Spirosoma aureum: one gene and its partner. The protein of the gene in region 2 binds, or shares a complex with, the protein of the main gene of each other region. Links are inferred from orthologs where the notes say so. Each region holds a gene or a part of one and is shown on either strand. Other genes may lie near its edges.

Region 1 (12,526 bases), 360 kb from region 2 along the record:
AGTCGCTGGATAAAAGAGGTTTATCGGGTAGACCCAGATTCTTCTCTTGTCCAGCGACTTTCAAGTAGAGTAAAACGCTATTTTGCCGATTACGCCTGCCCAACGGGTCCGCCAAAGCCACCCGTCGGAAATTTGAAGCTATCAGTAGGGTTATTGATATCACCATAGGCCTCTTCGAACCGGCTGATGTTTTCACGGAGGGCTTCCAGCAGTCGTTTGGCGTGTTCGGGAGTCAGAATGATACGGGCTTTCACCTTAGCCTTGGGTACACCCGGCATGAGACGAATAAAATCTAGAATAAACTCACTGTTCGAGTGAGCGATCATGGCTAAGTTAGCATATACACCCTCGGCGATTTCTTCGCTTAGTTCGACATCAATAGAGCCGTCGGGGTTTTGTTGTGGCGGAGTCATATAAAGCGCTATTTTTGACAAAAATACAGTAAAATGTACCTCTCCCTCTTCAGGACATGACTATTCTTACAGTGGCTTGAATAAAAACGTTTCAATCTTCCCCTGTTTATCCTGGCTGATGTAAAAATCGAGGGCCGACTGGGCAAACGTTGCCTTATAACGGGCAATCCCGTCTTTTACGCCCTGCGACTCCAGGGAATCCCATTTTCCTAACTGGCTTTTAAACTGTCCCATTATCTCTTTCATCTTCTCGAGAGAAATCTGTTGTTTAAACGCCGTACCCATCAAACTGTATAAGGAATCTGGCTGACTGTTGTTAATAAATTGCTGCGACAATTTAGCCAGCGAGTCTAACTTACTCATTTCCAGTACAGAAGTCGCAGGCGCTTTATCTGCCGTTTGTGCTGAAACTGCCAATGACGATAAACCAAAGGCAAGAAATAAAATAACCTGTTTCATCGGGTTAGAATTAGTGCGGGGTAAAAATAGGCCAAACAAGAAGGCAACCGACGGAAATTAGGACTACCTACCTTCTCTTCCTTTAAATGGATTATCTGCCGGATGAATGGTCGGGATTCTGTTTCCGCACGATAACGGTCTGGCTGTCCTAAATTTTCCCATACCATCCGATACGATATTATTCGGCAATAATGTATATTTACAGAATAATACTATATATATTGCCCTGTCGGCAAATGAATATACAATCTGATTTAATTCCTGGTATTTATAATTACTGTGATGCCTGGTGTGAGCGCTGTTTGTTTACCAGCCGGTGCCAAAGTTTTCAGATTCAACACGAAACAGGATTAACCAATCGTCCAAACGCTGGCGACGATCTGGTTCAGCAGCTGACTGAAGCACTCAACCTGACCAGAAAATACGTTGAGAATCTAACCCGCGTCCAGAACCTTACGGATAAGGATAGACCAACGAACGAACAAGCGCTTGCTCTGGAAGAAAAGGCCGTCCGACGAATCGACAACCAGGGCCACGTGGTGTCAAAACTTGCCAGCAACTATTTACGAACGACTGGCCTCTGGCTTGATGAGGAGAAAGGATTATTAGAACAAGCAGGCCAGCAGCAAATCAGAGATGTAGAGTTGGGATTACGAACGCAGGAAGAAGCGATGCCCGTGCTGCACTCGCTGAAAGATGCCTGGGAAATGATTCGGTGGTATCGAACATTAATTCCGGTTAAGACGCAATCGGCGCTCCGGGCGTTGGCCGAGCCCACCCACGATTCACAACTTACTACCTATCACCTTGGAAAGGCTAAGTTAGTACTGGTTAGTATCGATCGATCGTTACTGGCCTGGCAGACAATTATTCAGTTTTTTCCAGAAAAAACCGACGATTTACTTGATCTGATGGCTCTATTGAGTCGTCTGCGCCGGGAATTAGAGACGCTACTCCCCGACGCCAGGGCTTTTCAACGACCAGGTCTGGACTGACAAGCGGTTTTACAGTAGTTGACATCAACCCCTGTAAAACCAGAACCATAAATTACTTTTTAACGATTGCAATCTCCACCCGCCGGTTTTTCTGCCGCCCTTCGTCGGTATCGTTTGTGGCAACGGGTTTTGTTTCGCCAAACCCTTTACTGGCCACACGATCGGGCTCGATCCCCTTGCTGATAAAGTATTCACGAACGGCATCAGCGCGATCCTGCGACAGCTTAGCGTTTATTTCGTTAGAACCCGTGTTATCGGTATGCCCCCGAACTTCGATCACTAATTTAGGAGCTTCATTCAGCGTAGTCACCAGGCGGTCAAGTTCAGGGCCAGATTCGGGGCGAAGTTCGGCTTTGCCGGTATCAAAGAAAATATTATTTAGCCTTACGGACTCACCTATCTCGATCGGAACCAGCTTTAATTCCTGGCCTTTTATCTCCTGAAATCCCTTCGTCTGGGTCAAATCTACATTGTCACCTTCAGCAATAAAGTCTTTAGCAATGGCTCTCATGCTGTATTTCTGGCCATAAGGCAACACGATTTTATATTCGCCGGTAACGGGGTCAGAAGTCGCTTCGCCCGCTTCGGCGCCATCGGGCAACGTTTGATAGACAATTCGGGCTTCAATGGGTTTACCTGTTTTCTGATTGATTACCTTTCCACTGATGAGCGCTACCGGATCTGGACGGGTAACATCGGATTTACCGGCTACATCATCTCCTCCACCCAGCTTACCCGGCTGGTTAGTGGGTTGATCATCCGCCAATTTTACGCGAACGATATCGCCTTTGCCAAGTGTATTTTTGAAGGTCGTCAGGTAGGCATAATCGCCTGAGGCTGCTAAAGTGTAGTAAGCATCGTAGCCATCGGTATTGACTTTTGGACCAAGATTAACGGGCTTCGACCAGTGTTTCCAGGTTTTGTCAACGCGTTTACAGACATAAATATCATTACTCCCCAGCCCTCCTTCGCGATTGCTCGAAAAATAAAGTGTTGCCCCATCTGGAGCCAGAAACGGGGTTGTTTCGGTAAACTTGGTATTCACTTCTGAACCCAGATCCATCGGTTTTGTCCAGGAGCCGTCTTTCTGCCGAAAACTAACATAAAGATCGTCTTCTTTGCTGTTTTTTTTCTCACTGAACGCCATCAGCAGCACCTTTCCATCGGCAGACATGAATCCACAATCGAATTGGCCTTTGCTCATGTTCACGTAGTTCGGGATATCTATTTTCTGTGGCGGAGTCCAACCACTGGCCGTGCGTTTACTAATCGAAAAGCCACGCGTTTCGTAGGTACCGTTCACATACTGTCCTTTGATGAGCATAGTATTACCGTCGGGGGTAATGCTGTAGGCACAGTTATATTCGTCTTTATTGAGCGGGAAACCCATGCGCCGGGCCGGGCCCCATTTCTTACTGGCAGCATCGAAGTCAGAATACCAGATATCCTGACTTCCTTTAACGCCATGCGTATTATTTGGGTGGCTGATCCGGGCAAAATAAAGGGTCTTGCCGTCAGGCGAAATCATCGGATTAATCTCATTATATTCCGAATTGACCTGATTACCAAGATTTTCAACTTGGGTATTCGACGCACTGGCCGATTTTGTAGAATCTCGTCCTCGCGCAGGTTCACCGGCTTGACCACTGACCGTCAGGGAAAGCAGCAAAAAAATCAGACTGGCGGCAACAGTACCGTTGGCATTCATACTATAAAGCAAAGGATAGTGGGATAATCTGTAGTGAAAACGACGAATGAGACGAGTTTTGTATACACTGAATCGCTGACCGTATCTATTATAGGTTAAATTGACAGCCACTAATTCCATAATACAAATTGAGGTGTCTTTTAGTCTAACCCACCACCCGCAGCTTCGCAAAACTCAGCAACAGCACTTTCTCTCCGGCGGTCTCAAACTGGATGGTCGCTTTACGTTCGGTACCATTAACATCTACATTTTTCACCATTCCAAACCCAAATTTAGCGTGCTCAACACGTTGCCCAGCCGCAAGATCGGCCGTGCTGGTAGGCGCAAAATCGGGCGAAGGCGTGTGCGAGGCAGCCGATTGAGGAGTTTGAGACCGAGCGGTTTTCTGCGCCAGCGACCGCACAAAACTCATCGAACCAGTCGATGTGCTTTCGCTCTTATCCCGCTCCGGACGATCGAAGTCCAGCCGACTGGGGGCTGAACGTTGCTTTGACACTTTCAGATACTGTTGGTCCATTTCCAGCAGAAACCGGCTCGGTTCGCACATCTTCAGCCGACCGTAATGATAGCGGGTTTCGGCATAAGACATGGTCAGTCTTTTTTCGGCACGAGTAACGGCCACATAAAACAGACGCCGTTCTTCCTCCAGATCATTGCGACTTTCGAGCATCATCTGACTTGGGAACAGATCCTCTTCCAGACCAACTATGTGAACATTTTTGAATTCGAGCCCTTTAGCCGCGTGAATGGTCATCAGGGTTACCTTGTCATTGTCGCCATCGTCTTCTTTTTCGTCGGCAGTTGTCAATAGCGAGACCGATTGCAGAAATGCGCTGAGGCTTTTGTCTTCGTTATCTGGATTATCGACAAATTCCTTAATGGCGTTCAGTAATTCCTGAACGTTTTCGTAACGAGCCAGACCCTCAACGGTCTTATCATCGTATAATTCCTTCAGCAAACCCGAAGTTTTGGCAATGTGCGAAGCAACTTCAAACGCATCTTTCTGGTCGAGAAGTAGTTTAAAGCTCTTAATCAGGGTAGCAAAGCTTTCGATAGCGAAAGTCGACCGTCCAGCAATGTGCTTACCAATGTCGGCAACAATTTCCCAAATCGAATCCTCTTTTTCGGCGGCTATGACACTGATTTTGGCAACGGTAGTATCGCCGATACCGCGCTTGGGCAGGTTAATGATTCGCTTGAAGGCTTCTTCGTCCTGCTGATTGACCGTAAACCGAAGGTAGCCAATCAGATCCTTGATTTCCTTGCGCTGATAGAACGAAAGCCCACCAATAATGCGGTACTTGATACTTACCTTCCGAAGTGCTTCTTCAAACGCCCGCGACTGCGCATTAGTCCGATAAAGAATCGCAAAATCGTTGTTTGTGAGTGATCCGTTCATCTTGGCCTCAAAAATTGACGAAGCCACCAGTCGCCCTTCTTCATTGTCCGACGATGCTTTGATAATCTCGATCAGTGAACCCTCTTCATTATCGGTGAAAACGTGCTTCTCAAGTTGGTTCTTATTGCGGGAAATGATGGAGTTTGCCGCCTGCACAATGGTTTTGGTGGAACGATAGTTCTGCTCGAGCTTGACAATTTTGACGTTTTCCTTACCGTAATCGCGCTGAAAGTTGAGGATATTTTCGATGTTAGCCCCCCGGAACGCATAAATACTCTGGGCATCGTCACCGACGATACAGATATTCTGATGAACAGCCGCCAGTTTGCGTGTGATCAGGTATTGCGAAACGTTGGTATCCTGAAACTCATCGACCATCACATGCTGAAACTTATGCTGGTATTTGTTCAGAATGTCTAAATGGTCACGGAAGAGCACATTGGTATTGAACAGCAGATCGTCGAAATCCATGGCGTTGGCCGCAAAGCAACGAATTGCATACTGTTTGTAAATGCGACCAATGTGAGGCATCCGGGCCCCCTCATCGTCTGCCTGAATCACGGCATTGTTAATGTAATCGTCGGGGCCAATGAGCCGGTTTTTAGCGCCCGAAATCCGCCCAAAAACGCTATTGACACGGTAAACCTTGTCATCGAGCGCCATTTCCTTAATAATACTACGCAACAGCGACTTAGAGTCGTCGGTGTCATAGATGGAAAAATTGCTGGTATAGCCGATGGCTTTTGCTTCGATACGCAGAATTTTGGCAAATACGGAGTGGAATGTACCCATCCAGATGTTACGTGCTTCTGTGCCAACAACCTTTTCGATCCGATGACGCATCTCACCGGCGGCTTTATTGGTAAACGTCAGTGACAGGATCCGGAAAGGATCTACACCATTTTCGATCAGATGGGCAATACGATACGTCAGAACGCGTGTTTTACCCGAACCGGCACCAGCTATAATCATCAGCGGTCCATCTCCGTGCATCACGGCTTCCCGCTGGGGGTCATTCAATCCAGAAATGTAATCAACCATACAAAGACGTTGGACATCAGGCGCTGGATGCTGGATTTGACGAAAGTCCAGTGTATGATGTCCAGCATCCGGCGTCTTTATATAACAACCAAAACTACGAAAAAATTTGGTTACGGCCGGATTGAAACGTACACGATCCAAACAAGTCTATCAGCGGCTTGTAAACAGGTTTCGATACGTTTCCCGTAATTTCCACCCCCTGAATTCACCGAAGAAAAATAGCCCCAAACGGCCAATGCGTCAGCTTTAATCTGTTCTTTCGGCCTCTAGAAGCTACGGCATACATACGCTGATCGTATCTACGCGACCGTATTTCTGAACCTGACGCTTAAAGGCCTTTCCGCATGTATACCCTGAATGGCGGCTGGCTCCGCATTGCCGGTATCACCGTTGCTGATGATACTGACCATCGTCAGTAACGGTTTTCTCCAACAACCTCTCACAGAGCTTGTCTTGGTAAGACCACTGCTCTTTAAATTTGAGAATTTCATCAATGGCAAGTCCAATTTTTCAGGCAACTAACCTATAGGCAAACCTGTAAATAGTTTAGCGTTTCAGTGTGATAAGAGATTTTATCTTTTCGCACGGCATAATTATACCTTTTCCATCCCCCTTAATAACGCGAATATTGTTTCCTCAACTAAATAGCACTTAGTAGAGCTAAAAGCCGGGAAAGGAAGCCTTAATTTCGGCATTATTAAATTAGATTTATCTCTAGAGATTAACAATTTTTTACTAAAAATATACCTTAGGAAAAGACTTTAATGCAGGCGATGGGGAATAATTTAATCCAGTATATACGTATATGAAACTATAGCTACCAGGTTATAAAAAAAGATAAAAAAGCCATCCCAATCGATAAATTCATTTAATTATCAATTGGGATGGATTGGTTTGAAGTATATCGACACTTCAATTTCTTAAAGTACAATCTCACTTACGGCACTATTTGTTGTGAAGCATTTAGTGTCGTCTTTAGCTTCATAGCTCCCAGTTTGCAATCTCTTCTCGATACTGAATTTTGTACTCTTTCTAATTTACTTAGCTCCAAAATCCAGTAAGCGAAAAGAAATATGAATAAAACCAAACAGTCCTTTCATGGTGGCTATCAAATAGTCAAATTCATTACTTATCAGTAGTCGAATTCCAATCTTTTTTTAGGGGTTTGTCCACTACTAATGGTGCATCATCAGCATATGCGGCCATTTCCTGCGTTAATAATTTCATCATCTTGTCAATTAAGCCTTTTTTGCGCGACTGGTCAGATAGGTCATTTAATTCATAAGGATCCTCTTTTATATTAAATAATTGGGTATGGTTGATTAAAGGGTATCGGATTAATTTCCAATTTTCATTTCGGATGGATCTCATACAGTTTTTATATCCGGTATACATCAACTCTCGAACTTTCTGGCCCTTTCCAGTGATGATTGGCATCAGCGACTTACCTTCCACTTTATCCGGTAACGGAGCATTACCAACTCCGGCTATCGTAGGAAAGACATCCATTAGATAAACCAATGCATCTGATCTGCCTTTTGGAATTCCAGGGCCAAAAAATAGTAGCGGAACGTGCATTCCTCCAAATTCATACAAATTCTGCTTTCCAAATAAACCATGATCACCCATCGATAGACCATTATCCCCACTAAAGATGATAATAGTATTCTCCCACTGATTCGATTCCTTTAGCGCATCAAAGATTCGGCCTATATGGTAATCAAGCCCCGTAATACACGCATAATAGTCAGCCAATTGTTTTTTGGTGTCCTGTTCTGTTCTTGGCCAAGGGGCAAGTGTTTCATCTCTAACTTTCATATCACCATTATTGAAAGGATGTAATGGCTTAAATGAAGGGGAAAGTTTAATGGTATCTGCCTGATACATTTCGTGGAACTTGGCTTCAGCAATTCTTGGATCATGAGGAACTGGTGGAGCCAAATAGATATAAAATGGACTGCTTTCTTGGTTATTCGAACGTGTTTTAAGAAATTCAATGGTTTTATCGGCTAAATTTTTACTGCTCTCAACCCTTTGCTGCCCCCTTGCGTCATCAATTATGTTTGTTTGAAAGGCTTTTACACCTTCTATAAATTCATTCCCTCCTTTACCGTAATGCCAGGTTTGATAGCCCGCATGCTCCATAACCTTCGGTAGAAAAGTGTTGGAGTCACTGGCATTTCCCGCAGCGGCTTTTTGTCCAGGTATCCTTAACCAGGAACGACCTGTCAATAACATGGTTCTGCTCGGAAGACAAACAGCGCCAATCATTGAGCCCATGGTATATGCTCTAGAAAAATGAAATCCTTTTTCTACTAGCTTATCTAAATTAGGCGTATGTACATCTTTATTACCCAATAAATGGATGGCATCAGCTTTAAAATCGTCAGCATGAATATGCAAAATATTAAGTTTTGCTTTATGGTCATTTGATGTTGTATGCCCACTTTCGGATTTTATCGAAACGGTCTTCTGTGCCCATAATAACGGTGAATAAAAAAGCAGTAATGCGTAAAGTGTTACGGTTTTCATGTTTTTTTGAATTTACTATTTCCCGACTTGTCAACTACCGGAGCAATTAACTAGAGCGCCGTGTTTAACAATGAGATATAAAGTTAAGAACTCAAAAATAACTAACCAGTAATAAGCGCTTATACACGTATAATATTTAAGTTCGTGCAAATTCCAGGAGCCGAAAATTTATTTATTATTTTTAGTTATATAACTCATAACAACGCATTAAAACTATCAATTTTGGAGCGTTTATGTTTAAATTGTGGCCATTTGGCGAAGGGCAGGTCGGACAAAAAATTTCGTAATGATAGTTGCCGAAAGAGCTTCAACAATCGTGTAAAGTGTACGAATAATGTTGTGCTTAAAAAGATTAATAATATTTTGAAAAACAATCGCTCCAAATTAGCCTATATAAACTCTCAAATTAATGGATAATTTAGAGTAAGTAGACAAAAACTTGAAACGGCTGGATTCAATTTTAATTACCATACTTTCAACTTCAGCGCAAAAAATGGAGAGCTATTTATATTTTGCTATGAGTATGGCTATCAACTTCTTAAAAATGATGAGTTCTTACTTATAAAGCAAGAGGAACAAATGTGGTTATCTTAAAATAACTCACTTGACTGTTCAGCTATTAAGTTCAATATCTGATTAACGCCAAAATACATATTGATAAACTTAGGGCTACTGGAGGAGTCAAAATTGGCTTTACAATCTTTATTTTTACATGGATTGTAACAATCTGGCAGCTTAACCAAGTCATTATTTTTCACTATAGGGCAAAAATCTCAAACGTAAGTAACGCCTACTACTAATCAGCTTAGCTGCCATTCCTGCCAACCGGCTACATCCATTCAGGAAACAGATGGTCAGTTTATTGTCATAGTACCGCTGATTGCTAAAAGCTAACCCACCTTCAAAAATTGCTAACTTGTCGAAAGTTTTAGAACGTTCAGGAAGTTAATCGATCACCACCATGACCAAATCCGACATTCAGGTGATGCCAAAGTTTTTCGACCGATACATTAATCTGGCCGAGAATATCGACATCATCGAGGCTCTGACTCAAACCGCTACTTTTGCCAGCCTGATTCCGATTGAAACCCTGGAAGCCCTGGGCGACCTTCGTTATGCACCAGGGAAATGGACCGTTAAAGATATCCTGCAGCATGTTATTGACAATGAGCGAATTATGACCTACCGGGCTATGCGCTTTGCCCGTAACGACAAGACAGCCTTACCAGGATATGACGAGGAGTTGTTCGGGCAAAACGCTAATGCTACCCGACGGTCACTTATTGATCTATACGACGAGTACGCTATTCTCAGAAAGGCAAGTATCTGTCTGTTCAAAAGCTTTGATGAGGAGATGCTAATGCGTGATGGCACCTGCTTCAATCAAACTATTTCTGCCCTGGCACTGGGTTACGTTGTGGTAGGCCACGCCCTTCACCACGCTACCATTATCCGGGAGCGCTATCTGCCCCTACTTGATTAACCAGCAGGCTATTCGCAGAAAGGGGGTATAGATGAGCATTCTATACCCCCTTTTTTGTATTTTCGCCAATTATACCTGAATCAGCTATGCTAAAACAAACTTTCCTCTTTCTTTTTCTGACGGCACAGGTTGTGCATGCTCAGACCAAATCTAAAGTCATTGTTACTGACCTGACGCGAATTAAACAGGTGGGTGGCATCGAATTGTCCCCAGATGGCCAACAAGCTATTTATACACTGACAACCATTGAGCCAAACACCGATCAGAAGGAAGAGTATGAGTATAAAACGCATATTTACCAGACTGGGCTAAAAGCCGGAGATCCCAAAGCACTGACTCGGGGAAGTGAATCGGCACGCCAGCCTACCTGGTCGCCCGATGGTCAGCGCATTGCCTTTGTACGCACCGTGAAGGGGAAAGGTCAGATTTTCATCATGTCACTGAACGGCGGTGAAGCCTGGCAGCTAACCAATAGTACGTATGGAGCATCGAATCCAATCTGGTCGCCTGATGGCAAGCGGATTGCATTTTCAAGTGGCGTAACGACAACGCAGATGCTGGCCGATTCGTTATTGAATCCAGGCAAAAACGGCCCAGCCTGGTCGCTCGAAAAACCAGGCTTTGCCAATAACAACTTCATCAAAATAGACAAAAAGATTAAAGCGAACCCTGATGGATCGCTGGCCGAAATCCGGGCATACCTGAACAAAGACGTTGACGATAAAAAAGCAAAAGTTATCACCCGACTTAATTTTCAGGGCGAATCGACCACCGAGCCGGAGATCTCGTTCACCCATCTATACGTGATCGATGTAGCCGAAGGAGCAATACCCAAACCCCTGACGCGAGGTTTCTATTCGTTTCAGGCAGGTAGCTGGTTGCCCAACGGCCAGGGTTTATTGGCTGTAACTGATCGCGATTCGCTAAAACATCCCGACCGCGAGCAGGATAATGCGATCGTGTTTATTCCTGCCAATGGCGCTGGCACCCGAACGATCGTTCTGGCCGAAGCAGGTAAAAGCTACGGTTCTCCCGAAATCTCACCTGATGGCAAGCAATTAGCCTTTCTGGTCAGTCCGTCGGAAGGGGTCAATTTCGCACAAATTGGCCTGGCATCCCTGTCAGGGGCAATGGTATCGAACAGTCAGCTTGTTACCTTCGACCGGGCTGCTGGAAACCTGACCTGGACAACACTGCCTGTTTCGGGCAAAGGCAAAAAAGCGGCACCCGGCTATGCCATCTATTTCACGGCATCGGCAAACGGTGGCGCTCCTCTCTATCGGCTTGATCCGGCGACGCGACAGGTTACCCAGCTGACAACGTTTGACAGTGGCGTAACGGCTTTCGACGTGGTCGGTGATCAGGTTGTTTTTGCAAAAACCGAAGTCGTAAACCCATCGGAATTATACCTTACCAACGCAGAAGCCAAGGCACAAACCAAACTGAGCAATCATAATGACTGGGTTGTTCAGAGGCAGCTTAGCTTGCCCGAAAAGCGTACCTATAAAAACTCGCTTGGCCAAACGGTCGATTATTGGATCATGAAGCCTGCATTTGCTGAGACTGGCAAAAAATATCCGCTTCTGCTAAACATGCACGGTGGGCCAACAGCCATGTGGGGACCCGGTGAGGCTTCGATGTGGCATGAATTTCAGTACATGTGTTCGCAGGGCTATGGTGTCGTCTATGCAAACCCGCGCGGATCAGGTGGTTACGGCCTGAATTTCCAGCGGGCTAATATTAAAGATTGGGGCACTGGCCCTGCCGAAGATGTGCTGGCAGCTGCCACCGATGCCGCTAAAGAAGCCTGGGTCGATACGAGCCGGCAGGTTATTACGGGTGGGTCGTATGCGGGTTACCTGACAGCCTGGATCGTTGGGCACGACAACCGGTTCAAGGCAGCGTTTGCCCAGCGGGGTGTTTATGACCTTACCACATTCCTTGGCGAAGGAAATGCCTGGCGCCTGATCCCGAATTATTTTGCCTTTCCCTGGACCCCCGATGCCAAAGTACTGGATGCCAATTCGCCGTACACCTTCGTACAGAATATCAAAACGCCCCTCCTGATCAAACACGGTGAAAATGACCTTCGCACGGGGCCAATTCAGAGTGAAATGATGTACAAGAGTCTAAAAATTCTGGGCCGCCCGGTCGAATACGTCCGAATGCCGGGTGCCACCCATGAACTGAGTCGGTCGGGTAATGTTCGTCAGCGTATTGACCGAATGTTAAGAATTTATGAGTTCTTCGAGCGGTACGTTGGCCCCGATGCACAGGGACTGACACAGAAATAATTTAATTTGGCAAACCCACAGGAAGCCGAGATATTCGCGATTGCAGCATAAAAGCGCTGTGATTTCAATGACTATTTCGGCTTCTTTTGTGTCATACCAGATCATGTGTCAAGTCCGGGTTGCCTTGCTTTGCAGTATCGGTTTAGTAAGTACCGCTTCGCTGTATGCTCAATCCAAAACCGATTCGTTACAGGTCAAACAT
Region 2 (12,424 bases):
AGCTTGGGGGCATTTTTGGTTGGGGATAAGGGTGTTTTATTTCTTTGTCTGATGAGCGTGGCTCACCTCACGGACCATTGTCATCAACCGTTTCCAGCAGCGGCTGATCGTCTTTTTATCGTGCGTTTTCTGTTCTTTAGGGTTCGTAGTAGCGGCAGTAGTAGGTGTCGTTTCCGTTTTAGCAGGGGCCTTGCGTATCAGGACAGGTGCTTTGGCCATTTTCTCCGACTCAGCTTTATCGCGGGAAGGTGCCGTTTCGGTGGTAGTCTTCGCGCTCGCTATCAGCCCTCCCTGCAAGGGAGCCGAACTAGCAAAAGTCGTTACGAACGGACTGGCAGCTACTAATGTAATGGATACGCAGCCTGTTACTTTTCTGATTAAATTAGTTCTCATGAGGTTGTTTAGTAAAAGTTACTCCGGTGTCGTATCAGCAACCTATGCACGCATGACGCATTGTTACAAATATAACAACTAGATTAGTACAATCACCCCATATTTTTGGATTTAAGTAGTAATAAATAAACTCGTTATGTTTTCATCCTATCAACTATAATGCCAAATATTATATTGTTCCTAAAAGGTTAGAAAGAACAGATTTTTCGGTACGCCGAATGAGAAGTACGTTTTCAACTATATTTTGTGTCCAAGAGGCAGGCAAACGCAGGATACTTACCGCTAAAAATGTAATTCGTTGTCGAACCGATACGTCTCTACAGCAATCAATGCCCGAAGGAAACTGTTATCTTTGTGCTATCGTTTGTAATAGACTATGTTCGAGAATCTTCAGGATAAACTTAATAAGGCTATCAAGACCCTGAAAGGGCAGGGCCGCATCACCGAAATTAACGTTGCCGCAACCATTAAAGAAGTGCGTAGGGCGCTTACCGACGCTGACGTAAACTATAAAGTTGCGAAAGACATTACAGACCGTATCCGCGACAAGGCGATCGACCGCAAAGTGCTGATATCCGTCGAACCAGGCCAACTGTTCGTCAAGATCGTACAGGAAGAGCTGACCGAGCTGATGGGTGGCGAAGCGCAGGGCATCAATGTCAAAGGCGATCCGGCGGTGATACTTATTGCGGGTTTACAAGGGTCTGGTAAAACAACATTTTCCGGCAAACTGGCGTCGTACCTGAAAAGACAGGGGCGTAATGTGCTCCTGGTTGCGGCCGACATTTATCGCCCGGCAGCTATCGACCAGCTGAAAGTGCTTGGCGAGCAGGTCGGGGTTGAGGTCTATTCAGAGCCAGAAAATAAAAACGCCGTTCAGATTGCCCAAAATGCAATTATCCAGGCTCGTAAGACCGGCAAAAAAATCGTGATCGTCGATACGGCCGGGCGTCTGGCCGTAGATGAGGCCATGATGAAGGAAATTGAGGCCGTTAAACGGGCCATCACTCCGACTGAAACCTTATTCGTTGTCGATTCGATGACGGGTCAGGATGCGGTTAACACGGCCAAAACCTTCAACGACCGGCTTGACTTCGACGGCGTCGTGCTCACCAAACTCGACGGTGACGCTCGGGGCGGAGCAGCGCTTTCGATCAAAACGGTTGTCAATAAGCCGATTAAATTTATTAGCACGGGCGAGAAAATGGAAGCTCTCGACGTGTTTTACCCTGACCGGATGGCAAGCCGGATTCTGGGTATGGGCGACGTGATATCGCTGGTGGAGCGTGCACAACAGGCATTCGACGAAGAAGAATCGAAACGCATCAACGCCAAGATGCGAAAGAATCAGTTCGATTTCGACGACTTCCTGAGCCAGCTACAGCAGATTAAAAAGATGGGTAACGTCAAAGATCTGCTTGGTATGATTCCGGGAATGGGCAAAATGATCAAGGATCTGGACATCGATAACGATTCATTCAAGCCCATTGAAGCCATCATTAGCTCCATGACGCCTAAAGAACGCCAACGGCCCGACATCATTGATGGAAGCCGGAAGAAACGCATAGCAGCTGGTAGCGGCACGAACATTCAGCAGGTGAACAATCTATTGAAGCAGTTCGATGAAATGCGCAAGATGATGAAGAAAATGAATACCATGCAGGCATCGGGCAAGCTCAATAAAATGATGCGATAGATTTAATGAGTGAAAGAGCGAATGAGTGAAAGACTGGTAGGATAATCTTTCACTCATTCGCTCTTTCACTCATTAATTTAAACCAGAACTGCCCCTCCGTCAACTACCAGTATCTGCCCGGTACTCCATTCCTGCTTCATCAGGTAAAGGTAGGTTTGGGCAATATCGGATCCTTCACCAATCCGCCCCACCGGCAGCGATCGGCCAATTTGATCATACATCGTAACACGATCGGTTTCCGACATATTCTTCCATAGATCTGTTTTGACGACGCCAGGGCATACGGCGTTTACCCGAATCGGGGCGAGTTCCATGGCCATCGCCCGCGTAAATGCGTCCATAGCCCCACAGATACTGGCGCCCAACGACCACCCTTTTTGTGGCCGTAAGCTTACTATCCCCGTTGTAAAAACAATAGACCCACCTGGCAGAATGTGCGGAGCCGCATATTTAGCCGCCATGAAAGCGCCCCAATAACGTAGATTGAAATACTGTTGGGCACTATCGAGGCTAGTCGATGCCAGCTCGCCAAGCTGAAGGGATTCACCGGCCGTAAAGACCAGGTGATCAAACGAACCGACCGAGTCGAAGAATCCGCGCACCTGATCCTCATTGGTTAAATCAACGGCATATCCTTCGGTGCCTTCCGGAAGCTCGGCAACAGCCTGATCGACCCGCTGTTTGTTACTAGAGACAACAACAATTAAAGCGTCTTCCTGTGCGGCTGCCTGAGCCGTTGCAAACCCGATCCCAGATGTTCCTCCCAGCAACAGAATGCGTTTACCAGCCAGGCCTGACCGGCTGTTCATCACGGTATTTTCCTTCGTATTCATTATTCATGCAGTTAATCGAAGGCAAAATTCGGAAGTGCCAAACAGGAACTAGTTAACAAATGGTAAAAAGCGTTAGCGGCTATTTTTACGAATTCGACTCAGCGATTGCTGCGTAATACCCAGATAGGAGGCAATGTCCTGTAGCGAAACCCGCATGGCAATTTCAGGTTGCCGGAGCAAAAACTGTTGATAGCGCGCCGTAGCGTCCTGACCCAGGTAGGCATTACGGGTCTGGATTTTTGTCAAAAGGGTCTGTTGAGTGAGATAACTGATCAGTTCTTTCAGATAGGGTATCTTCTCATATAAGTCCAGCAGACTGCTTTTCGAGATGGCAATCACTTCTGCATCACAGGCGGCCTGGATACTTTCTTTAGCTGGGGTATCGTTTGTGAAACTTTCGAGAATGGTAACCAGCTGATTTTCTTTCAGAAAGAAGTGGGTTACTTCTTTTCCCTGTTCGTTCTGAGCCACAATCCGCACAATGCCCTGGCAAATGAAATACAGCCTATGACTAACGGAACCCTCTTTAAGCAGATACTCATTTTCGGCCAGGATATGGTACGTTAAGGCCGATTCTATCAGCTTACGGTCAGCCTCCGGAATGCTTTTAAAAAGGCTCAGGTATCGAAAAAAAGGCTCAAACATGGCGTAAAAATAACACCTGACATGATCCTACCCTAACGTAGGTTCTGTTTGACAAGCCCCATGCCTTGAAGCCAATCAGTCGTTTTACAGACAGTTACCTTTGTTTCTTAACAGAAAGTTGTTGTTTTGCGGCCATGAAACACGTATTGACCGCACTTTTGCTTAGCGTTACTGCTGCTGCTTTTGGTCAGGCTTCTGTAGCCTACTACCCCTTTAATTCCATTGTGTCGGTGAGTACCAACGCCGATCGCCCTTTCTGGCTCGATGCCCGGTTTCAGACCAATACGGCATTCGAGTCGCTGAGCACCACACTCTGCCCGATGGTAAACGTTGCCCGACGCGAACAGGTGAATTACTATGTGGGGTTCGGTATTCGGGCCAACTTCCTGAACGGGCTCGATAGTCGCGACGTTCTGGAAGGCTATTCATTACACTTTGGTGTTCGGGCCAAAATTCCGTTTATCCCGAATCTTAGGGCTGCTTTTGAGCTTGCTCCTTATTCGCGCAAAGACTTCAAATATGGTATTATGCAAACCTATTTGGGGCTCGCTTACCAGTTTGCTAAAAAACAGAAACAGTAGGCAGTTAGCAGTCTACAGTAAACCTGTAGCTGAAAACTGCCTACTGCAGACTGCTAACCCTCTTTTATTTTTTCTCCGGCGCGTTGTAGGTAAACATGCCGTGTTCGAGCTTATCGGCTCTGTCGAAAAGTTTCAGCGCTTTCTGGTAGGTATCGTCCGATTCGCCGATAACGCGGAAGAACTCATTGTTCTGACCGCCTTTATTGTTTTTCTGATAGATTGTGCGGGCAACGAGTGCCTTAATCTGCGTCCGAATATAGTTTTTCGAGCGATTATACTCTTTCTCGTTAAACTTCACCCCTTCGTCTGTTGCGTCTTTGATGAGTTTGTTCATCTGCTCATCATTGATCGTAACAGTCCGATCGAACTCCGTAAAGGGCAGTTTTTCCAACTTCTTCCGGTTCTCATTCGTATATTCCATCGCGAACTCACGGATGATGTTTTTGCTATACAACTGCACCAGATAGCTTGTCTGCCAGGTTGAATCCCGCGGAATAAAATAATCGGGTGTAATGCCACCACCCCCATAAACAACCCGTCCGCCATCGGTTTTGAACTTCAGCTTTGGATCGTTCTTGATTGAGTCGGCAATGTAGTATTCGCCCCGCTTTGACCGTTGTTCGAGATCTTTCTCGTAATCACCTTCGTGACCCGGCACGTAGGGCTTCTGGATGCTACGACCACTGGGTGTGTAATAGCGTGAGATCGTTAACCGCAGTTCAGAGCCATCAGACAACGTAACGGGCATCTGAACCAGCCCTTTACCGAACGAACGTCGACCTGCTATCAGCGCCCGGTCGTGATCCTGCAAGGCACCCGCCACAATTTCAGAGGCCGATGCGCTGCCTTCATCAACCAGCACAATCATTGGCCCTTCTTCAAACTGTCCGGCAATGCGGGCAAATGTCTGGCGATCATAGCGATTGTCTTTCCCATCCGTATAAACCAGTAATTTGTTGCCTGCAATAAACTCATCAGCGATGCTGGTTGCGCGGTCCATGTAACCACCGGGATTATTACGAAGATCCATCAGCAGTTGGGTCATTCCCTGTCCCTTCAGCGCCGTTAACGCTGTTTTGAACTCATCGTACGTTGTTTCGGAAAACCGATTGACCTTAATGTAGCCGGTTTTATTGTCGATCATATAGGCGGCATCGACCGAGTAGGTCGGAATCCGATCGCGGGTAATGGTAAAGACCTTAGGCTCTTTTTCATTTTTGCGCAGAATGGTTAATTTGACATCCGTGCCCCGTTTTCCACGCAATGCTTTAAATACGGCACTGTTTTCGATCTTCTTCCCGGCCAGAGGTGTATCATCTACTTTAATGATCTTATCGCCACTCAGAATTCCGGCCGTTTCTGATGGTCCACCGGCCAGCGGTGTTACAACATAGACCGTGTCCTTGAAAATATTGAACTCGACCCCTATGCCATCGAAACCGCCTTCCAGTTGCGACCGGGCAGCAACCGCGTCCTGCGGGTTCATGTAGGCCGTGTGCGGATCAAGCTTTTCGAGCATCTTCTCAATGGAGAAATCGACCAGCTCGTCGGTATTAACCGTATCGACATAGTTGTTCTCGATCAGTTGAAGGATTTCCCGGTATTTGGTATAGCCTCGCCCAATGGTATTCAGGCTCTTCGAACCACCAAAAAACGTGGCTCCGATGAGCATTCCCCCAGCCAGTGTAATACCCAACAGCATGGGTAAACGGACCGTTGCCTTACTGTTTTGAATCTCTGAACGGGTCGGCTTTTGCCCCGTCGTATCTTTATTGAAGCTCTCTCCTGACTCCATTCGTTCGTCCCCTTCTTAACACATAGTATATACCCCTAAACGTATTCAATATAGCGAAATGTTTGCCAGATGCGCTTATATGGTATAAAAAAATACCCAACGTTAAAAAACTGTTGATTTCTGCACGAATTAACGAACAAAACAGGCGTAACCGTCCAATTCACAGTCGCTTAAAAAACTTCTTAGGACTGGGTTTAATGATGATACATTGGGCGTTACCTCCAGTTCTGGCAAGCCCTGATTAATGCAAACTTTCACTTACGATTTGCCATTGGGCAACCACTGAGGAACAAAGAACTTATTCTTTTAACGGATAAAGGTTGACGTTTAAAAGCCTGTATCCTTTGCCCCCTGTGGTTTGCTTAACATTGCCAGTTACTTAATAACTACTAAGCTGTTTCCTTCTTCAGTCGATCGCGTAACTGAAACAGCTCGTCGCGTAGGCGGGCAGCCTCCAGAAAGTCGAGATCTTTGGCCGCACGCTCCATTTTGGACTGGGTTTCGTTTATGACTTTTTCCAGATCGCCTTTGCCCATGTATCGCACCACAGGATCAGCAGCAATTCGGATTTCTTCGGGCTCCACATAGAAATGCTTGACCTTCGAGTCGGCAACTTTGGTCTGCCCCATGATAGACTCACGGGATTTAAGTACCGTTGTTGGCGTAATATTATTGTCGGTATTGTATTCCATCTGAATAGCCCGGCGTCGATCGGTTTCCTCGATGGCCTTTTGCATGGACCCCGTAATTCGATCGGCATACATAATCACCTTCCCGTTGGAGTTCCTTGCAGCCCGTCCGATAGTCTGGATCAGCGATCGGATGTCACGAAGGAAGCCTTCCTTGTCAGCATCCATGATGGCTACCAACGATACTTCCGGCAAATCAAGTCCTTCCCGCAAGAGGTTGACCCCCACCAGTACATCAAAGTTTCCGAGTCGCAGATCACGCAGAATTTCGACCCGATCGAGGGTTTTTACTTCGGAGTGAATGTAACGCGTTTTAATGCCAACCCGGTCGAGGTATTTGGTCAGCTCCTCAGCCATTCGCTTGGTTAAGGTTGTTACCAGTACCCGCTCCTTGTTTTTGATACGACTATCGATGGATTCAAGCAAATCGTCGATCTGGTTCAGGCTCGGTCGTACTTCTATTTCAGGATCAAGCAGACCCGTTGGCCGGATAAGTTGCTCGACAACAACGCCTTCGCTCTTCCGTAGCTCATAATCGGATGGAGTTGCCGATACATAAATTGTTTGCCCCGATAGATCTTCAAACTCCTGAAAAGTGAGCGGTCGGTTATCCATAGCCGAGGGCAACCGAAATCCATAATCGACAAGGGCCGTTTTGCGGGAACGGTCACCACCCCACATCGCCCGAATCTGCGGAATCGTAACGTGACTCTCATCGACGACCATTAGGTAATCGTCGGGGAAGTAATCAAGCAGACAGAACGGTCGTTGCCCTGGCTGGCGACGGTCGAAATAACGGGAATAGTTTTCGATACCGGAGCAGTAGCCCAGTTCGCGCATCATTTCCAGATCAAACTCCGTACGCTCGCGAATACGGGTCGCTTCCTGTTCCCGAAACTCCGACTCGAAGTAGCGAATTTGCGCTACCAGATCATCCTGAATTTCGTACATAGCGCTGTTGAGCGTATCGCGACCCGTTACAAAAAGGTTCGCGGGAAAGATGGTAACCAGCCGTTCTTCCGAGATTTTTTTGCCCGTTGAAGGGTCGATTCGCTGAATGGTTTCGATCTCGTCGCCGAAGAAAATAACCCGATACGCAAAGTCGGCATAGGCAACGTATAGGTCAACGGTATCGCCTTTGACGCGAAAGTTTCCCCGTTGGAAATCACCTTCGGTTCGGCTGTACAGAATCCCAACCAGTTGATGCAGAAACTGGTTACGGCTCATCTGTTCGCCAACGCCAATGCGCACAACATTCCGCTTAAACTCTTCGGGATTACCCATACCATAGATGCACGACACCGATGCGACGACAATCACGTCGCGCCGACCGCTCATCAGCGCCGATGTAGCTGACAGCCGCAGTTTATCGATCTCTTCATTAATAGCAAGATCTTTCTCGATGTAGGTGTTGGTTGTGGCAATAAACGCTTCCGGCTGGTAGTAGTCGTAATAGCTGATAAAATACTCGACAGCGTTGTCGGGAAAGAACTGCTTAAACTCGCCGTATAGTTGTGCTGCCAGCGTTTTATTGTGACTCAGCACCAGGGTTGGCCGGTCGGTTTGGGCGATGAGGTTAGCGACAGTGAATGTCTTTCCGCTTCCGGTTACACCGAGTAATACCTGCGATGGTTCCCCTTCTCTTATACCTTTGACCAGTTGTTCGATAGCCTTTGGCTGATCGCCGGTAGGCTGAAATTCTGAGGTTAATTTAAAGCTCATTAGCGTTGATAGTAATCTGGCTAATTTACGAAGATTTGGGCTGGATTGCAAGGAGGAATCAAACATCATTCTCTTTCTGAATTGCCACCCAATCCAACTTGCTTTTCGTTGCGTGATTGCGTTTCTACAGACCCATCCCAGACAATACTATCGATACAGGGAACTTGTTCAATCCATGAACTCTATGTCTTCTCCAAACCCGTTTGCTCCTCAAACGATACAGCTCCTGAAGCATGAATCTATTGTCGTTCGTTTACTGGAAGCAGCCGACGCCCCGAAGCTTATTGCGTATTTCGACGGCTTATCCGCTTCGACTAAAGGCTACTTTGCGCCACATCCTTTCGATCCAGCAACCGTCAATACCATCTGCGCTACGTTGAATCCGAATGAATGCGTCCGGCTCATTGCCACCTCAACCGCCAACCAGGCCATTATCACCTATGTGCTCTTACAGGCTGGAGCTATACCTTCAGATACGGACCGATACAACAGTTTAGGTATTGACATAAATCCAGCGACAGACTGTTCACTGGCCCCTTCAATCGCCGATGCCTATCAGAGCCAGGGATTGGGTGGATACCTTATGGAGAAAATTATCGCGATTGCGCGAACGATGGCAAAAAAAAGAATTATTCTCTGGGGCGGAGTTCAGGCAGGAAATAGCCGGGCCGTTCGGTATTATCGAAAATATGGCTTCGCTGAGATTGGGACTTTTGAGCACAACGGCCCCAATTACGACATGTGCCTTACACTGGAATAGCCTTATGTACTTTGTCTGGTTAACCGCTAGTGGCCACCGGAGGATACATCGACCAGCTTATCAGCGACACCAGTTCTGGCCTGCATCCGACGGAAGATGGTTAGCAATACCAACAACAATCCGATGGGCACGAGTGAGAAATAGAATGCCGTCTGTCCGCCATAAGCCTCAAACACATGGCCCGTTATGATGGACCCGGTTGTTCCGCCAAGCGCTGAGAAAATGACGATCAGGCCGGCCATCGGGCCATGCTGACGCAAAGGCAGGCTACTCAGAATGGCCGAGTTTATAGCCGGATAAATGGGAGCAATGAGTAAACCGATCATCGGAAAAATGAATGCGGCAATGGGTGCATCGCCCCAGCCCGTCACCGCTTTGTCGCCAACTGAACTCGCCAGTGGCAAAGCCAGCAACACCAAACCCGCAGCCACAACCAGGCAACCGATCAATAGCCAATACCACGACAACCGACGCAGCAGCAGTCCTGCCAGGAAACGCCCGGCCGCTGTCGATGCCGCCAGTATGCTCGCCATCTGAATACTGAGTGAGATCGGCAATTTTAGAATTTTGCTGTTAAAAGTGGGCAGCCAGCTCATGATTCCCTGTTCCATCAGTACGTAAATGAAAGCGGTCATGACAAACACCAGAACGACCGGCGTTATGGCGAGTTTAAACATATCGCCCAGATCGTCAGCCAGTGATTTACTAGCCTCATGACGAACACTCGATTCATCAACCGGTGTGCTGAGTAGTAACAGAAAAGCAATCAGCGAGATAACCGCCAGCATGTAATAAACCGATAGCCAGGCTGTCGATTGCGGGTTTGTATCATCGACGAACGCGCTGAACATAAAGTATCCCGACAAAACGCCAATCATAAAAAACGATTCGAGGAAATTCATGAAACTGGCGTGCTCGTTCGAATCCTTTGTAATGAGGCCAATTGTTGCAAAGATCGAGACTTTAATAAGGGCAAAACTGGCCCCTGTAGCGGCAAAAAGCAGTTTGGTTGTCCAGAAACCTGGCACTTGCGGCATGAGCAGGCAGGCGAGTGTCACCACTCCCAACGCAATCAGCATAGCTCGTTTGTAACCAATGCGGGTGCTATAGGAAGCAATGATAAAGGAGACAAAAGCAATCGTAAGATCTTTGAAGGCTTCGAGCACGCTAGCCGAGGAAGCCGATACGCCATAATTGTTCTGTACTTGCAGGATAACGGTTCCAACGCTGTTTAGCAGAATTGCAAAAACAAAATAGTTAAGCAGCAGGGACAATTTGATGCGCCAATAGTTCATAAGAAACGGTGGTTGCCAGTTCAGAAAGGATAAACTTACGGATTTTCTTTTCTTGTCACAGTTATACTATTTCTTTTGTTCAGAATAGTTGTTTAAAGCCGTAGAACGGTTATGAGCAACCGTTCTGGTCTGTGACAAACCACCGTTACTTAGTTGTTTCACCGAAAAATCGTTTTCTTACCTTGGCAAATCAACCGCATCTTCTGTCGCCCGATCAGCTTTTTGGTGATTTATTCCGCGACGTACAGCTAAGTCATATTTTTGCTGACTCCAAAACATTCGTCGATTGTATTCCCAAGTTGCCTCCTGCATCACTCATTGAATTATATCATACCGAAAAAACGAAGCCTGATTTCGATCTGGAAACGTTTGTGCGAACGAATTTCGTCGTCCCGGAAAAAATAGCCAGTGATTACGTCAGTGATACAACCATCCCGACGGCAGAACACATCAATCGCCTGTGGGATCGGCTCACACGCCCAACTGATGAAGTTATCGAAGGAAGCTCACGGGTAGCCTTGCCGCATCCCTATGTTGTGCCGGGTGGTCGATTCCGGGAAATTTTCTATTGGGATAGTTACTTCACCATGTTGGGTCTGCAAGAATCAGGGAGAGTCGACCTGATTCGGGATATGATTGATAATTTCGCCTACCTGATCGATACATTTGGCTTTATACCCAATGGAAACCGAACCTATTTTTTAAGCCGGTCGCAGCCCCCCTATTTCGCCCTGATGGTGCATTTACTGTCCGAAATTGACGGTAAAGAGATTCTGGTAAAATATCAACCGCAGTTGCAGCGGGAATATGATTTCTGGATGGCAGGTCAGTGGAAGTTTCCCGGTGATGATACCATCCATCAGCGGCTGGTTAAAATGGGCGACTATACCTATCTAAACCGTTACTGGGATAATACGCCCACTCCGCGCCCTGAAGCATACCGGCAGGAAATTGAACTGACCGAAGAAGCCAATTCGCTAGGCGTTATTCCGGAAGCGCTCTATAATCACATTCGGGCGGCCTGCGAATCGGGTTGGGATTTCAGCAGCCGATGGTTCTCCGACCAGAAAACAATGGCCCTGATCCATACCGCCGACGTGATTCCGGTCGATCTGAATTGCCTGCTGTATTGGCTTGAGGTGATGTTGCACGATTCTGCCCTACAGATGGGCTCCTGGAAACTAGCCTATGACGACTTTGACCCTCGGCTTACTGATCGCAGGAAAGCCATCCTGAGCACTTTCTGGAATGAAGAAACTGGATTTTTCCATGATTATGATGCCGTTACCAGTCAACAAACAACGGCCCTAACACTGGCCGGGGTTTTTCCGCTTTTCTTTAAACTCGCTACTCCTGAGCAGGCCAGCCGAGTTCATGACCGACTCAAAGCTGATTTTCTGCAGGCAGGTGGCTGGGTAACAACGTTCAATCATACAGGCCAGCAATGGGATTGGCCCAATGGCTGGGCTCCTCTGCAATGGATCGTTTATCGCGGCTTACAGAACTACGGGTTCGTAGAGACCGCACAGGAAGGGCGCGATCGCTGGCTTGCCCTGAACGATAAAGTTTTTAAGACAACGGGCAAGATGATGGAAAAATATAATGTGGTCGATGCAGCCATCACCACGGGCGGGGGCGAATACCCAAACCAGGATGGCTTCGGCTGGACCAATGGCGTGTATCTCAGGCTTTTAAGAGACGTCAATACGATTTAATTGATCGGTCTATTCTAAAAGCGTAAACATGGCATTGAATTTGTAAGCATAAGCCTACAGAAGGCATATACCAAATTCATTTATAGCCCATTACGCCATGAAAAAGCTCTGCTTGACCGTTTTAGCGGCTGGTATGACCACCGTTTCGTTTTGTCAAAAAACGTTTATCTTATCACATCAGGATAAAAAAGGATTCTTTGCTATATCTGCCGGAGCCAGCCTGCCTATAGGCCAGTTCGGCAGCTGTTCGCCAACTGATAATCAGGCCAGTATGGCCGGACATGGTTTAGCCGTAAACAT

What was found.
Region 1: the proteins of uvrB (region 2) and G8759_RS04040 are in contact, whole or in part, in a crystal structure (PDB 7EGT), measured with the Thermus thermophilus proteins. The link is inferred for Spirosoma aureum from one-to-one orthologs. Residues at the interface, in WP_096411307.1 of Thermus thermophilus: Glu23, Leu25, Arg26, Asp27, Gly28, Glu29, Arg30, Phe31, Arg55, Glu326, Asp327, Phe328, Glu379, Ser382, Gln383, His398, Gly400, Arg401; in WP_096412145.1 of Thermus thermophilus: His654, Arg656, Phe657, Gln666, Asp668, Glu669, Lys680, Arg681, Leu682, Ser683, Lys685, Tyr686, Ala687.

The regions. Positions count from the first base shown.
Region 1 is NZ_CP050063.1:987,176-999,701, reverse strand. The notes cover bases 3,369-6,391. They hold G8759_RS04040 (ATP-dependent helicase), read right to left. Parts: upstream 6,016-6,391; coding sequence 3,721-6,015; downstream 3,369-3,720. Other genes in these bases: G8759_RS04045 (OmpA family protein), read right to left, coding at 3,369-3,575. Outside these bases: G8759_RS04060 (DUF3467 domain-containing protein), read right to left, coding at 90-413; G8759_RS04055 (DUF3887 domain-containing protein), read right to left, coding at 480-872; G8759_RS04050 (hypothetical protein), read left to right, coding at 1,109-1,867; more of G8759_RS04045, read right to left, coding at 1,920-3,368; G8759_RS04035 (sulfatase-like hydrolase/transferase), read right to left, coding at 7,141-8,547; G8759_RS04030 (DinB family protein), read left to right, coding at 9,509-10,030; G8759_RS04025 (S9 family peptidase), read left to right, coding at 10,117-12,324; G8759_RS04020 (phosphodiester glycosidase family protein), read left to right, coding at 12,428-12,526. UniProt on the Escherichia coli protein: A helicase with DNA-dependent ATPase activity. Unwinds DNA duplexes with 3'-5' polarity. Translocates on single-stranded DNA with 3'-5' polarity. Initiates unwinding more efficiently from a nicked substrate than double-stranded DNA.
Region 2 is NZ_CP050063.1:1,350,043-1,362,466, reverse strand. The notes cover bases 5,844-8,764. They hold uvrB (excinuclease ABC subunit UvrB), read right to left. Parts: upstream 8,355-8,764; coding sequence 6,333-8,354; downstream 5,844-6,332. Other genes in these bases: G8759_RS05520 (GNAT family N-acetyltransferase), read left to right, coding at 8,539-8,764; G8759_RS05530 (S41 family peptidase), read right to left, coding at 5,844-5,943. Also shown: G8759_RS05555 (hypothetical protein), read right to left, coding at 37-393; ffh (signal recognition particle protein), read left to right, coding at 770-2,089; G8759_RS05545 (SDR family oxidoreductase), read right to left, coding at 2,167-2,922; G8759_RS05540 (Crp/Fnr family transcriptional regulator), read right to left, coding at 2,995-3,567; G8759_RS05535 (hypothetical protein), read left to right, coding at 3,702-4,148; more of G8759_RS05530, read right to left, coding at 4,213-5,843; more of G8759_RS05520, read left to right, coding at 8,765-9,114; G8759_RS05515 (MFS transporter), read right to left, coding at 9,141-10,409; alpha,alpha-trehalase TreF, read left to right, coding at 10,592-12,124; G8759_RS05505 (hypothetical protein), read left to right, coding at 12,222-12,424. UniProt on the Escherichia coli protein: The UvrABC repair system catalyzes the recognition and processing of DNA lesions. A damage recognition complex composed of 2 UvrA and 2 UvrB subunits scans DNA for abnormalities.